DNA from 3 places in the Laceyella putida genome. Region 1 is predicted to be linked to each of the others. Evidence: riboswitches for the same ligand, from Rfam matches in the RefSeq annotation. Region 1 holds a riboswitch; each other region holds the start of a gene.

What was found. Region 1 has a riboswitch for thiamine pyrophosphate ahead of ACFQNG_RS05435 (thiamine phosphate synthase). Riboswitches for the same ligand answer to the same signal wherever they lie in the genome.
Region 2: another riboswitch for thiamine pyrophosphate. It lies ahead of ACFQNG_RS12335 (ABC transporter substrate-binding protein); the one in region 1 lies ahead of ACFQNG_RS05435 (thiamine phosphate synthase).
Region 3: another riboswitch for thiamine pyrophosphate. It lies ahead of thiC (phosphomethylpyrimidine synthase ThiC); the one in region 1 lies ahead of ACFQNG_RS05435 (thiamine phosphate synthase).

What each region holds. Positions count from the first base shown of each region.
Region 1 is NZ_JBHTBW010000015.1:8,334-13,345, reverse strand. It holds gene ACFQNG_RS05460 (M42 family metallopeptidase) at 1-611, shown strand, start outside; gene ACFQNG_RS05455 (cysteine hydrolase family protein) at 676-1,407, shown strand; gene ACFQNG_RS05450 (DedA family protein) at 1,494-2,108, shown strand; gene ACFQNG_RS05445 (2Fe-2S iron-sulfur cluster-binding protein) at 2,173-2,457, shown strand; gene ACFQNG_RS05440 (GNAT family N-acetyltransferase) at 2,472-2,915, shown strand; TPP riboswitch at 2,960-3,065, shown strand; gene ACFQNG_RS05435 (thiamine phosphate synthase) at 3,127-3,726, shown strand; gene thiO (glycine oxidase ThiO) at 3,716-4,846, shown strand; gene thiS (sulfur carrier protein ThiS) at 4,843-5,012, shown strand, end outside.
Region 2 is NZ_JBHTBW010000040.1:30,993-36,004, reverse strand. It holds gene ACFQNG_RS12340 (RluA family pseudouridine synthase) at 285-1,211, opposite strand; TPP riboswitch at 1,639-1,749, shown strand; gene ACFQNG_RS12335 (ABC transporter substrate-binding protein) at 1,820-2,830, shown strand; gene ACFQNG_RS12330 (thiamine-binding protein) at 2,832-3,131, shown strand; gene ACFQNG_RS12325 (ABC transporter permease) at 3,115-3,888, shown strand; gene ACFQNG_RS12320 (ABC transporter ATP-binding protein) at 3,885-4,619, shown strand; gene ACFQNG_RS12315 (transglutaminase domain-containing protein) at 4,746-5,012, opposite strand, start outside.
Region 3 is NZ_JBHTBW010000040.1:89,091-94,102, reverse strand. It holds gene acnA (aconitate hydratase AcnA) at 1-221, shown strand, start outside; gene ACFQNG_RS12645 (VOC family protein) at 224-586, shown strand; gene ACFQNG_RS12640 (site-2 protease family protein) at 654-1,328, shown strand; gene ACFQNG_RS12635 (GNAT family N-acetyltransferase) at 1,385-1,870, opposite strand; gene ACFQNG_RS12630 (ATP-binding cassette domain-containing protein) at 1,886-2,566, opposite strand; TPP riboswitch at 2,939-3,052, shown strand; gene thiC (phosphomethylpyrimidine synthase ThiC) at 3,356-5,012, shown strand, end outside.

The DNA.
Region 1 (5,012 bases):
ACCCGGTGGTGCCGATCTGTCCATTTGAAATCATGCCTGACCACGATACCATTCTGGCCAAGGCATTGGATAACCGGATTGGTTGTTATCTGGCCATTGAAGTGTTGCAGCGACTGCAAATGGAGAGCCATCCCAATACGGTGGTCGCCGGCGCGACCGTTCAGGAGGAAGTGGGCTTGCGGGGGGCGGCAACCGCTCCATATGTGGTGGAACCCAACCTCGCCTTCGCTTTAGACGTGGGGGTGGCGGAGGATTCACCGGGCAATGAGGGAAGCGGCAAGGCGAGACTGGGCAAAGGGCCGATGATCACGTTTCTGGACGCTTCGATGATCCCGAATATCCAATTGCGCAACTTGGTCATCGACATCGCGGAGCAGAAGCAAATTCCGTACCAAGTGGATACGATGACGGGAGGGGGCACGGATGCCGGTAAGTTCCACCTCTACAAAAAAGGTGTCCCGTCCTTGGTGATCGGGGTGGCTGCCCGATACATTCACAGCCATGTTTCGATGATTAGCAAGTCGGATCTCGAGCATGCCGCCGAATTGCTGGTGGAAGTGATCAAGGTGCTGGATGAAGCAAAAGTGCAAGAGATGACCCGATTTATTTGAGTGGCAAAACAAGCCCGGCTTTGTTAAGATGAGAACGAGTCATCGAATAGCGGAGGCGATCCAAGTGCAACATAGAGCAGACGCAATCGAGTATATGGAGCGAGTCGTAACCGGAGCTCCTGAGTGGCCAATCGCCCAGATTCAAGCCCAAGTGGGATCGTGGAACCGGGTTTATCTTGTTTTTGTCGATGTGTTAAAAGGGTTTTGTGAAGTGGGGCCTTTAGCCAGCCCGCGTGTGCGCGAGATGGTGAAACCCGTGGCTGAATTGGCCCAAATATTGGAAGCGCAAGGATTGCCGGCGGAGAACATCATCTTTATCAACGATGACCATCCCGTTGACGCTGTTGAATTTGCCGCGTTTGCCCCACATTGCGTCCATGGCACGCCTGAGGCGGAAGTGATGGATGAGTTAAAGCCTTTTGCGGAAAAGCCGGGTGTCCAAGTATACCGCAAAAACGCCACGAATGGCTTATTCGGCGTGAATGAGGCTGGTGTTCGCTTCTGCGATTGGCTGCAGCGGGCTTTTGCCGAAGGGCCCAGCTGTTTCATTGTGGTTGGGGACTGCACAGACTTATGTATTTATCAGAATGCCATGGGTATTCGCTTGCTCGCGAACCAACTCAATGCAAAAACCCAAGTGATTGTTCCCGTTTCTCATGTGCGGACATATGATTTACCTGTGGAGAAGGCGGAGCAAATCGGGGCATTGGCCCATCATGCGGATTTGTTGGATACGGTTTTTCTTTATCACATGCAATTAAATGGCATTCAGCTTGTCTCTCGTTTCACCGACTAAGGTGGACGAGAGCGGCATCTTTTGTGAAAAGGGAAAGTATGATATTCTTAAAGTGTTTGTACGTATTGGGTAAACGGGGTTAGACCATGGAACAAACATTATTTGAGCTATTGCAACAATATGGCTATATCGGGATATTCCTCTTTTTGGTGTTGGGGATTGCGGGCTTACCGCTGCCTGATGAGATTTTGATGACCTTTCTCGGGTATCTCACTTCGATTGGACAACTCAATCTCTACCTCACTTTTCTCAGCTCGTTTTTAGGCTCGGCTTGCGGCATTAGCATCAGCTATTTTCTGGGAGTGCGCTTAGGATACCCATTTTTGAAGAGATATGGCGGCAAAATCTTCATTACGCGCCGTCGTTTGCGCATTACGCAACTCTTGTTCCGCAAGTATGGCAACTGGTTGCTGTTTGCAGGCTATTTCATTCCCGGTGTACGCCATGTCACGGCCTATCTCGCGGGTATTTCCAAGATAACGTTTGCCCGGTTTTCCCTGTTCGCTTATACCGGAGCGTTTTTCTGGTGTGCCACTTTCATCGGTTTGGGGCATATGCTTGGGGCGAACTGGGAAATGGTGTTCGATGTGATGCACAAGTATGGCGCGCGTCTATTGGTGATCGTGCTCCCCGTTGTGCTGATATGGTTGTTTTGGTACCTGAGAAACCAAAGCAACAATTCCTATCACACGAAGCAATAAATAATGAAGGCTAGCACCATCACATCTAGATCGTGATGGTTTTTTTCATGGGGGATGACAGAACATGGTAAAAGTGAACATCCAAGTTGAAGAGGAGCATTGGGAGCTGGAAGTGGCTGAAGGGGCCAATCTCTTGCTGGAAGCGGCGGCGCGGTCCGTTCCCATTCCTTTTCGTTGCACCACGGGTCGGTGTGGAACTTGCCGTGTGCAAGTGACGGCAGGGGCTGATCAGTGTAGTGATTATACCGAATTAGAATTGTTTCATATGGATGGAGCCGATTTAGCCTCAGGGGATCGGTTGGCTTGTCAAACGTTTGTCTATGGTGATGTCTCCATCAAAGTTCCTTGAGGAGTGAATGGCAGATGATATGTCAATTGAATATGGAAGAGCCCGCCACGTTAAGCCGGATTGTGCAGATTCAGCAACTGGCTTATCGCATCGAAGCGGAGATCATCGGTTGTGATCAGTTGCCTCCGCTGAATGATACAGAAGATTCATTGAAATCAACAAAGGAAACGTTTATCGGTCACTATGTTGGGGATGAATTGGCTGGCATCCTTTCATATAAACAGGAAGGTTCGGTGTTGGACATCTGTCGCTTGGCGATAGACCCCAGTTATTTTCGGCGTGGGATCGCTTCCCGCTTGCTTGCTTATGTACTGGGTCTTGATGGCATCACCACATGGGAAGTCCACACCGGAAAAGCCAATCGGCCGGCGATCCGTTGTTACCAAAAGCATGGGTTTATTTGCGCTCGGGAACTGGTTACGCCTGATGGAATTCAGATTGTAAAGTTGAGAAAATAATCAATTTGATTTAAAATAAAATTAAAGCACAAATGAATAGTTTGCCGTGCCACTAGGGGTGCACAGAAATGTGCTGAGAGGAACGACAGGTTCCAACCCTTTGAACTTGAACTGGGTAATGCCAGCGAAAGGAAGTGGGGAAGATCGCGATTCATTTTTTGATCACTAAGCCCGATATCCCCATGGATATTGGGCTTTTTGTGTTGTGGTGATGACATTGGAATTGCATGTGCTTTCAAGCCCTAAGCAAACAATACAAGAGTTGGCGCGACTCTGGTCCAGAATTGCGCCTGAAGTGGACTGTTTTCATTTGCGCTACAAACATCTGTCTGCTGACGAGCTGTACCGCGCCGCCAAAGTTCTTTTGGCTGCGGGCATTCCGGCGAGGTCGTTGATCGTCAACAGCTCCTTGGCGGTAGCGGAAGCACTGGGACTCCAGGGGGTCCATCTTCCTGAACAGAGGGCATTTCCGCACGCAAAGCCCTCGGGAATCAGAGTGGGACGGTCAGTCCATTCCTTGGCGGCAGCGCAACGGGCGGAGCAGGAAGGCGTCGATTATCTCATGGTCGGACATATTTTCCCGTCCGCGTCCAAACCCGGGTTGCCGCCATTGGGTGTCGATCGGTTGCGCGAATGGACCCGGCGCATCCAGATTCCGGTGATTGCCATTGGGGGCATTGGCGTGCATAACGTGGACCGGATCAAACGCGCTGGTTGTCAGGGAATTGCCGTCATCTCCGCAGTGGCCGATCACGAACAACCCGAGCATGTGGTGAAAGAGTTAAAAAGAAGGTGGCAGGATGCATACTAATGTGTTGATTATCGGGGGAGGGGTGATGGGATGTTCCATTGCCTATCACTTAGCTAAACGGGGGATCAAGAGCACCCTGATTGAGCGGGATGCCGTAGGGAGCCATGCCTCTTCCGCGGCCGCGGGAATGTTGGGCGCGCAAGTGGAGATGGAACACCCCGGTCCATTAACGGACTTTTGCTTGCAAAGCCGATCCATGTTTCCCGCTCTCCAAGTCGAGTTGCTGGAGCGGACCGGAGTGGATATTGAATTGAACCGGGCGGGGTTGTTGAAGTTGGCCTGCTCCGACGAGGATGTGCAGCGATTGCGGTTGCGCCAAACGTGGCAGACCGCTTATGGACAAACGGCCCGATGGCTGGAGCGTGAGGATTGCCTGGAACTGGAGCCTTGCCTTCATCCGGATGTGAGGGGAGCCTTGTCTTTGCCAGATGATTGGCAAGTGTCCGCACCCAAGTTGACGCAAGCTTTGGCTTTCGCGGCGCGAAACTTGGGAGTGGCCGTTATGGAACAAACAGAAGTGAAAGCCATCGGGCGGCAAAGCGATCGCCTCTGGCGCGTTGATACCACTGCGGGAAGTTGGATCGCGGAGCGGATCGTGATCACGACGGGTGCATGGAGCCGCTTCATTTCCCAAGCATTGGGTTGGGAACTCCCCATGACGCCGGTCAAGGGCGAGACGATGGCCTTGCGGCCGAAGAAAAGCTTATTTCGCCGCACGCTGTTTGGTCCAGATTGTTACCTTGTTCCCAAGGCGAATGGTGAAATCATTGTAGGAGCGACGGAACGAGTGGGTGAGTGGGAGGAAGAGGTGGCTGCGGAAGCGGTGATGTGGTTGTTGCGCTCCGCGTTTAAGTTGGTGCCTGAATTAAGGGGAAGCTTGTTGGTGCGAAGTTGGGCCGGATTGCGTCCTAGAACGCATGACGCCCTCCCTTATATCGGGCGTTTGGGGGACCTGGACAATATAGTGGTCGCAACCGGACATTACCGCAATGGCATCCTGCTCAGCGCCGCTACGGGTGATGCCGTCGCCCGCTTGATTTTGGGGGAAACGGTTCCCGAATTGGCTGCGTTCTCCCCCAATCGCCTCTGGCAATTGCAGGAGAAGGAGGGATCAGAGTGATCATTCAGTTAAATGGGGAGCCCTATACTTTGGCGGAAGGGATTGAGAACATCGCTGATCTTGTCGCCGCTTTGCACTTAACCGCACGGATTATTGTAGTCGAACATAACCGCACCGTATTGAAGCGGGACGACTATCCGCAGGTACAGTTACGAGCGGGGGACCA
Region 2 (5,012 bases), on a different contig from region 1:
ATCCCTCCATTCGATTCAAAGTCCATCCTTCCGTTGGCCCGAAGCTGTCCAATTCCCTTTCCATCATCCGCCGATGACCACCTGCTAAAAATTGCAAAACTTCCAACCTGAAAAACAACGGCGATGATTCCACCTATTCTTGGGACCGTTGTCAATGAAGCGTCCCACCTCAATTGTATAATATTAAAAAGATTCAATCTATAAAATTTAAATAAAAATCTACTTAATTCATTTAAAAAAACCTCTTCTCCCAAGATGTTGCCATTGGAAAAAGAGGCTTTTGCTTACTCGTGTTCCTCGCGCAACCGGGCAACCAACTGCCGCATATCTTCCGGCAGGGGGGACTCCCACGCCATCCATTCTTTCCACCGGGGGTGAAACAGTTTCAAATAGGTGGCGTGCAAGGCTTGGCGGGAAATCAGGTGCCGATCTTCCTTGGTGCCGTACATCTCATCGCCGATGATGGGATGGCCGATGGAAGAGAGATGGACGCGGATCTGATGCGTCCGGCCCGTTTCCAACGAGAGCCGCACCAGCGTCGCATCGGCAAAGCGCTCCATCACTTCAAAATGGGTGATCGCCGGATAACCTTCGTCAGCATCAGTGACGGAACGATATACTTTCTGGTCGGGATGGATGTGAATCGCCTTATTGATCGTACCCCGATCTGCGACAAACGGATGATGGGCGCACGCGAGATAGATCCGTTCATACCGCTTCTCCGCCATCTGTTCCGCGAGGAAAGCGTGGGCATAAGCGTGCTTGCCGACGACCAACAAGCCGGAAGTGTCGCGGTCCAGACGGGTGACGGGCCGCATCCGGTGTTTTTCGCCCCGCTCGGCCCAGTAATGCATCAGGCCATTGGCCAACGTACCATCGGGATACCCCCGGGTGGGATGGACGACGAGACCGGGGGGTTTGTCGATGACGATGAGATCTTCATCTTCATGGACGACGGCAAAGTGAATCGGTTGGGGTGGGATATGGTCCGTCTCTTCCGTTTGCATCCGGATCAGGATCTCGTCCCCCGTTTTGACCCGGGCCGTGAAGTAGATGAATTCCCCGTTTACCGTGACGAGGCGGTTCATCTTCATCCGCGTCATCAGGCGTCTGGAAAAGCGGTATTGCTTGCGCAGGACTTGATGGAGCATCAGCCCGTCTTCCGCTGGGGTGACCGTATGCGTGAATGCCGTCATGTTCTCTTGTTCCATAAAACCGTTCAATCCTTTGTCTCGTTGTTGTAGCCATGGAATTTATTTTATAAATCAGTGAGTCGTCCATGTTGTTCCTAGTTCTTCTTGGCGATAACTTAGAAGAACTGGACTTCGCAACACTTTGCGGAGTTTCCTCATTTGCTCTTCCCGCTGGGTGGGGTAACTTCTTTCTCTTATGTAGGCCGAAAGATAATGTGCATGAATGCGGGTTAGTATCCCCACACCCAATCATGGACTCCCTCCGCACCATTAACGTCTTTTCTTAGGCTTCCCCGCCTGTTGTCTCTTCACCTACCAATACCGCCAATGGATGTAGTATATCACGCCAACCCGTGAAGCGAAACGCCGCTCCCTCCTTTTGACAAAGATTGGATCCCTATGGACAAAAAAGGAACGTTTGCGTATAATGAGCGCGAAACAACAAACGAACCCATGGGGGAGCTGGAGAAGGGCCGGCTGAGAAAGTGTACCGATACACTGACCCATTAACCTGATCCGGGTAATGCCGGCGTAGGGACTTTGGAATGAGATGGACAACTTTGTCTGGTTAAGCCAACGCCTCCCGGTCAGGGGGGCGTTTTTTAGTGGAAAAGGAGTTGTGGCTTATGCAGAAACGATGGTGGAAAATGGGTCTCATTTCCGCCCTGTGCCTGTCCGCTGTGGCCTGTGGCAAACCGGCGCCGACAGGAACGGCTGACGGGCAAGGAGCGCCCAAAAAAATCACGCTGGTGCTCGATTGGACCCCAAACACCAATCATACCGGTCTTTATGTGGCCAAGGAGAAAGGGTACTTCAAGCAAGCGGGACTGGATGTGGATATCATCCAACCCGGCGAAACCGGCGCGGAGCAAATGGTGGCGACAGGCAAGGCCGATTTCGGTGTCAGCTACCAAGAAGCGGTGACCCAAGCCCGCACGCAAAAGGTCCCGATCGTCTCGATCGCCGCGGTGATCCAGCACAATACCTCGGGCTTCGCTTCTCCGGTCGCCAAAAACATCAAAGCGCCCAAAGATTTTGAAGGGAAAACCTACGGCGGGTTTGGCTCACCCGTTGAAAAGCAGATGATCTCCTCGTTGATGCAACGGGAGCAAGCCGATGTGAACAAAGTGAATATCATCAATACGGGAAATACGGATTTCTTCACCGCGGTGAAACGAAATGTGGACTTCATGTGGATTTATTATGGCTGGACAGGCATCGAAGCGGAGTTGAAAGGCTTCAAGCTCAATATGATTTATCTCACCGATTATGCGAAAGAATTGGACTACTATACGCCTGTGCTCATCACCGATGAGAAGAAAATCAAGCAAGATCCCGAAACGGTGAAATCGTTCATGAAGGCGGTCAGCCAAGGGTACCAATTTGCCATCAAGCATCCAGGGGAAGCGGCTGACATCTTAAGCCAAGCGGAACCCGATCTCGATCCGCAATTGGTGAAGAAAAGCCAAGCTTGGCTGAGTCCGCGCTATCAAGGGGACGCACCGGTCTGGGGCATCCAAAAACAGGAAGTGTGGGCCAATTACGCCGACTGGATGAAACGGCACGGTTTGTTGGAAGGTGAGTTCAAGCCGGAACAAGCGTTTACCAATGAGTTTTTACCCGGGGGAGGCAAATAAGATGGCCCGAGCTTTGGTCAGTGTGCAGATTTTGCCTCACACGCCCGGCGGCGAGAGTGTCATACCCTATGTGGATCGAGCGATTGAAATCATCCGGCAAGCGGGGGTGCCTTACCGCGTCGGGCCGTTGGAAACGACGATGGAAGGGGAACTGCCCGAGTTGTTCGCGATCATCCAGCGCATGAATGACGCGATGATTGAGATGGGCTGTCCAAGCGTGTTGCATCAGGTGAAAATCTACTACAACCCCGCCGGGACATCGATCAGGGGGTTGACGCACAAATATGACGAAAAAGAGTAAGGCCTTCGCCCCACTCGGCTTGCTTCTGTTCCTTGTGGCCGGGTGGGAGCTGGCGGTGCGGACGGAGCGGGTGGAAGCGTGGCTGTTGCCAGCTCCGTCCGCCATTTATGAGGCCTGGACAGCCTCGGTGGACCGAACGCTTTCCCATCTCGGCGCGACAGTGGAGATCGCCTTGAGCGGGCTCGGTTGCGGGCTCTTGGTCGGACTTCTTTTGGCCTCGCTCTTTCACCTGTCGTCCCTCTTGCGCGACTTGTTCCAACCGCTTGTGGTCTTGTCGCAAAATATCCCAATGATCGCCCTAGCGCCGCTTTTGGTCATGTGGCTTGGCTTTGGCGCCGCTCCCAAAATCCTGGTGGTGGCGATCGCCTGCTTCTTTCCCATCGCCGTGGCCACGATGGACGGATTCCGGCAAACGGACCGGACGTTGCTCACTTATATGCGATTGGCCGGCGCCACACGCTGGCAACAATTCATCAAGCTGGAGTGGCCGTCCGCGTTGCCATCCTTCTTCTCTGGACTCAAACTGGCGGCGACGTACAGCGTGATGGGAGCGGTGATCGCGGAATGGTTGGGGGCCAAGGAAGGCTTGGGTGTGATGATGCAACTGGCTTCGGCGTCTTTCCGCACCGACCGGGTCTTCTTGGCGATGTTCTTCATCGCGGGTGTCAGCTTGCTTCTATACGCCATCATCACCCTGGTCGAACGGTGGGTCATCCGTTGGCAACGTCCGCGCATGAAAGGAGGGGTTCCCCGTTGAAGTTGGAGGTAAAAGGGCTTTCATTCACCTATGAACAGCGTCCCGTGATTCAAGGGCTTCATTTCTCTGTGCAAGACGGGGAATTCGTCTCCTTGATCGGTCCCTCGGGCAGCGGCAAAAGCACCCTGTTTTATCTGCTGGGCGGCCTTTATCGCCCGCAAGCGGGAGAAATCCATCTCAATGGCCGATTGATCAACGGCGAGCGGGGACATTTGGCGTATATGCCGCAACAACCCTCCCTGATGCCTTGGCGCACCATCTTTGACAACGTGCGTTTGGCCCAAGAATTGACCAGGCGCACAGACCGCGTCCGGCTGAATCAACTGTTGAAGGAAGCCGGATTAGCCGAGGTGGCCCGGCGCTATCCCCACGAACTGAGCGGCGGCATGCAACAGCGGGTCGCTTTCATTCGCGCGCTGGCCAGTGACCACGATCTCCTCTGCTTGGATGAACCGTTTGGCGCACTGGACGCCCTCACGCGAACCCGGATGCAAAAGTGGCTCCTCTCGCTTCTTGAGCAAGAGCGGCGCACGATTCTCTTCATCACGCACAGTATTGAGGAAGCCATTTTGCTGTCGGATCGCATCCTCGTGTTAAGCCCTTCGCCGATGAAGGTGGCGCAAGAGGTGGCCGTTCCCTTTGCGCGGGGCCAAGAGCGCGATGAGCGGCGCGGCACGAAAGAGTGGATCCGGTTGCAACGGGAACTGGAAGCGATGTTGTTGCCAACATGAACGGAAGGTTTTATGGGAAAAGGACTCTGGGTGCGAACCAGGGTCTTTTTCTTTTGGTGCCGATCCGCCTGTTTGTCTGATCCAACAATAAAACCTGTGCCCTCCTCTCAGGCACAGGTTCCATTGTCAATATGCCACACCCGTCCGCTTATGCGTCTTGTTAAACTCATCCGGTGTCGGATCAAAGTATTTCATATCCAGTTTTTTCTCAAATCCGCCATCCGGCGTGATAAAACCAGAGCCCCAGGTGGGGTCCATCGTCACCCAGCGACCGTCCAGCTTCGCTTCCACCCAGGCATGACGCTGTCCTCCCGCTTCCCCTTCCACAAAACGGCTGGGAATCTCGGAGGCGCGCAGGAGAGCCAAAGTCAAAAACACATAATCCTGGCACAC
Region 3 (5,012 bases), on a different contig from region 1:
TCACAGGTAAAGAGAAAATCGATATCGCTGGCTTAAACGACCAAGTCACCCCTGGCCAAACCTTAACCGTGACCGCAACCAAACCGGACGGGTCTTCCATCCTGTTCGACGTGATCGTCCGCCTCGACAGCGTCGTCGATGTGGAATACTATCGCAATGGCGGCATCCTGCAAACGGTATTGCGTCAAATCTTGGGTGACAAAGAAACAGTGAAAGCTTGAAGATGAACATCCGCGATCTTCATCATGCCCAGATCACCGTCCCCAAAGGCCAAGAGGAAGAAGCCCGGCAATTTTACTGTGAACTCCTTGGTCTCCCGGAGCTGGCCAAACCCGCTTCTCTTCAAGGACGCGGTGGCTTCTGGCTTCAGGTGGGAGAAAGGGAAGTTCATGTGGGTGTCGAAGAGGGCGTGGAACGGAACCGCACCAAAGCCCATCTCGCTTACCTCGTCGATGATCTGGCCGCTTGGCGCAAACATCTGCACCATGGGATCCCCCTTGTCGATTCCGTACCCATCCCGGGGCATGATCGATTTGAGTTTCGTGACCCATTTGGGAATCGCGTTGAGATGATACAAATGCTATGATAAAAGCAGTGCCTATGATGGCACTGCTTTTTACATGCTTGCAATTTATGATGACAGGTGATCAACAATGCATTTGTTTTCCAATTTCTCGCAATCGCTCAATCAATTGCCTTTTCTCCTGACGGCCATTTTAATCGGGTTGACGGTACATGAATTTTCCCACGCTTATGTGGCGACCCGCTTCGGCGACCCCACTCCCCGGAATGATGGGCGCTTAACCTTGAATCCAGCCGCCCATCTCGACCTGTTCGGGACGCTTTTCTTCATCTTCTTCCAATTTGGGTGGGCAAAACCGGTCCTGGTCAACCGCCATTACTTTCGCCGTCCGCGCTTGGCCGGCATTCTCGTCACGTTTGCCGGCCCGCTCAGCAATCTGATTGTCGCTTTTCTGTTTCTTTTGCTCTGGATGACCACCTACAACGTCGGCTTGTTGGACGGTGTATCAGCGCAAGCCAACTATATTGTGGACTCCTTGTTCGGCAAGATTGTCCACGTCAATGTGTTGCTTTTTTTCTTTAACCTTTATCCACTTCCGCCACTCGATGGGTACCGCATCGTGGAAGATCTGGCTCCCCGCCGCGCGCGAGCCAAGATGGGCCAATATGAACAATGGGGGATTTTCGTTTTCTTGCTTCTGGCCATCACCCCGCTCGGCCGGTTTGTCTTCGGCCCCATGTTCACTTATGCGATCCCCACGACAATCGAGGCGATGAGCCATGCCCTTTCACCGCTATTCGCATAAACGGCCGGCATCCCACCAAGGCTGAGCCCTCCGGTGGGACGCTTTTCGGCTGGTTATTACCATTCCTTGGCCAACTCCAACTCATCATGCAAGGGAATCTGATCATACCCGATAACGGGAATCGACGGTTTCAATAGCCGCGCCGCATCGACGGCACCAGGGTAAACCCTCACAAGGCGATATCCGCGCCGCTGATAAAAACGGAGCGCGTGGAGATTGTCATTGGTGGTGATCAGAAACAAACGCTCCTTCCCCGTGGCCCTCACTTCTTGCTCCGCTCTGGCCAACAAGGCACTGCCAATGCCAAGGCCTTCCCGAAGCGCATTGAGGCTCATCAGTTCCGCATCCTTTTCATTCTCCAGCCAAGTGACGGCCCCCACTGGCTCCTCATCCAAATACGCAATCACCGCCCGCAAGTCAGCCAAAGCAGTGCTTTTGCCACGAGTGATCATCGTCAATCCGCCCCATTCGCGCTGCCACAGCCCTTCCAGCCACAGCCGCTCCGCTTCCGTCTCCGCCCACCGCATCTCCAATTGGACCATGATTCGTTCCTCATCTCATTTATGTTCTTGCAGATTAGAAAAAGTCTGCATCGTCCGGTACCAGGCACTTACCGTTCCTTCGGCCACACCCGCCGTCAACCATTTTTTCTTTCCCTGACGCCGACACTGGCCGCATTCCATCAAAATCAATTGATCCGCAAGTTCGGCCAAGGCCATGTCCCGTTCCGTGGCGATCAGCGTGACCCGTCCTTTGGGCGCTTGTCGCAACTCTTGCCACAAGAGGGCTCGTCCCAACGGATCCAATCCATCAGTCGGCTCATCCAAGATCCATAACTGCGGCCTGCCAATCAGACTATGTACCAATAAATAACGCTTCAGCACTCCCCCGCGCAGTTGGTACAGCGGCGTGTTCCGCACCCCCGCCAATCCCCAACGCGTCAGCAATTCCATGGACCGTTTGCGCGGCCGCAGCACACGTTTGCCCTGCGCTTGCATGATCAACGATTGTTCCACCGTCATGTCATGATCCAACTGTTTCATATGGGGGATATAACTGATTTTCTCTTTTAACCGCGTCACACCGGAAATCCCCGACGCCATCAGTTGCCCACGCGACCATTCCACCGTTTCTGTCCCATTCAGTTGATACAACACATTGCCATCATCCGGTACCATCACCGTCGCCGTCACTCTTAACAACGTGGACTTGCCTGACCCGCGCGATCCTAGAACCACCGTGATTCCTTCTCCGACCGATGCTGAAAAATCAAGTAACCCGATGTTTTTCATTTGGTTCCGAGCAGGGTGGGAGCGAGAATCAGACATTTCGTAACATTTTCTGACATGAGACCAATCTATCCGCATGATACACCCATCCCTTCCAAAAACCTTTCTATGCTATAATAAAATTAATATTTTGTATTTTTAAGTTCAAACATTTAAACTGGCGTTTCCCTCTATCTAAACGCCTTATATTTTTAGTATAACGTGATAAAATCAGGCACCCATACGCTTTTTTCGCAAGAATATGACAAATTGGTGAACGGAATTACTATTTATCGTTGACAGAAAATTATTTATATGGTAATTTATTTTTGGACACCCTCATATGTGAAAGACGGGAGCTTGGAGTCAGCCAGGCTGAGAGGGCGGAGCACTCTGCCGCCGACCGGTTAACCTGATCTGGGTAATGCCAGCGTAGGGATGGGTAGGAACCGCTTCATAGTGGGATGAAAGCATTCGTGAGCTAAGACTGCTTAACAACGGGCTTTACCCCCACCATGATGTGCTCCTTCACATTTGACCATTCAAGCCATACGCCCAGCGCGTATGGCTTTTTCTATGCGAATATGCCATCATTTTCTTTTATGTGCGCCGCCTGTCCGGCTTGTTCATGCTAGCTGGATGCGCTGAAACTCAACCAATTGAGCGCACCTTCCACCATTGCCCCCCATTTGTTCCCTGCGCCAAAGCCCGACTCCTGTCCATATGACCGTCCGAACTAACCCTAAGGAGTGTTGTGATATGGAACGCTATTTTTTCCCCAACAGCCGCAAAGTTTATGTAACCGGTTCACGCCCGGATATTCAGGTACCCATGCGGGAGATTCACTTGTCCCCTACGACCAACCCACAAGGTGAAACCCCCAATGAACCGCTTCGCATCTATGACACCAGCGGGCCTTATACGGATCCCGACGCAACGATCAATCTGGAACAAGGCTTGCCCAAATTACGCCAACAGTGGATTTGGGAACGCGGGGATGTGGAAGAATACGAGGGACGCGAGGTGCAACCCATCGACAACGGATTTCACTCCGCCGAAAAAGCGGAACTCTTCCGGGCGTTTCCCAAGGCGAACACACGCCCACTCCGGGCGAAACCAGGCAAATGCGTGACCCAAATGCATTACGCCCGGCAAGGCATCATCACACCGGAAATGGAATTCATCGCGATTCGCGAGCACGTATCGCCCGAGTTCGTCCGGCAAGAAGTGGCCAGTGGCCGAGCGATCATTCCAAGCAACATCAATCATCCGGAAGCGGAACCGATGATTATTGGCAAGAACTTTCACGTCAAGATCAATGCCAATATCGGCAACTCCGCCGTCACCTCTTCCGTTGAGCAGGAAGTGGAAAAGATGACATGGGCCACCCTGTGGGGCGCTGATACGATTATGGACTTGTCCACAGGCAAAAACATTCATAACACCCGTGAATGGATCATCCGCAATTCCCCCGTGCCCGTGGGTACCGTCCCCATCTATCAGGCGCTGGAAAAGGCGGGGGGCGATCCGACCAAGCTCACCTGGGAAATGTACCGCGACACCTTAATCGAGCAAGCGGAGCAGGGGGTGGATTACTTCACCATCCATGCCGGCGTACTACTGCGTTATATTCCGCTCACGGCCAACCGGATGACCGGCATCGTGTCACGCGGCGGTTCGATTCTGGCCGCATGGTGCCTCGCCCATCACCAAGAAAACTTCTTATACACGCATTTCCGTGACATCTGTGAGATTTTGCGCAGCTATGACATCTCCGTTTCTCTTGGGGATGGCTTGCGCCCTGGCTCTATTTACGACGCCAATGATGAGGCGCAAATGGCCGAACTGGAAACGTTGGGTGAATTGACGAAGATTGCTTGGGAGTATGATGTCCAAGTGATGATCGAAGGCCCGGGCCATGTACCGATGCATAAAATCAAAGAAAACGTGGACATTCAACAAAACATCTGCCAGGAATCCCCCTTTTATACATTGGGCCCATTGACCACCGATATCGCGCCGGGATATGACCACATCACTTCGGCCATCGGTGCGGCGATGATCGGTTGGTACGGAACCGCCATGTTGTGTTACGTCACTCCGAAAGAACACCTTGGTTTGCCCAACAAAGACGATGTCAAAGAAGGCGTCATCGCCTACAAAATCGCCGCCCATGCCGCCGATCTGGCCAAAGGGCATCCAGGTGCTCAGAAACGGGATGATGCCTTATCGAAAGCGCGGTTTGAATTCCGTTGGCGCGACCAATTCAATTTATCGCTCGATCCGGTGCGGGCTCAGGCTTATCACGATGAAACCCTGCCGGCGGAACCGGCCAAAACGGCGCACTTCTGTTCCATGTGCGGTCCCAAATTCTGCAGCATGCGCATCACGCAAGATATCCGGGAGTACGCCGAGA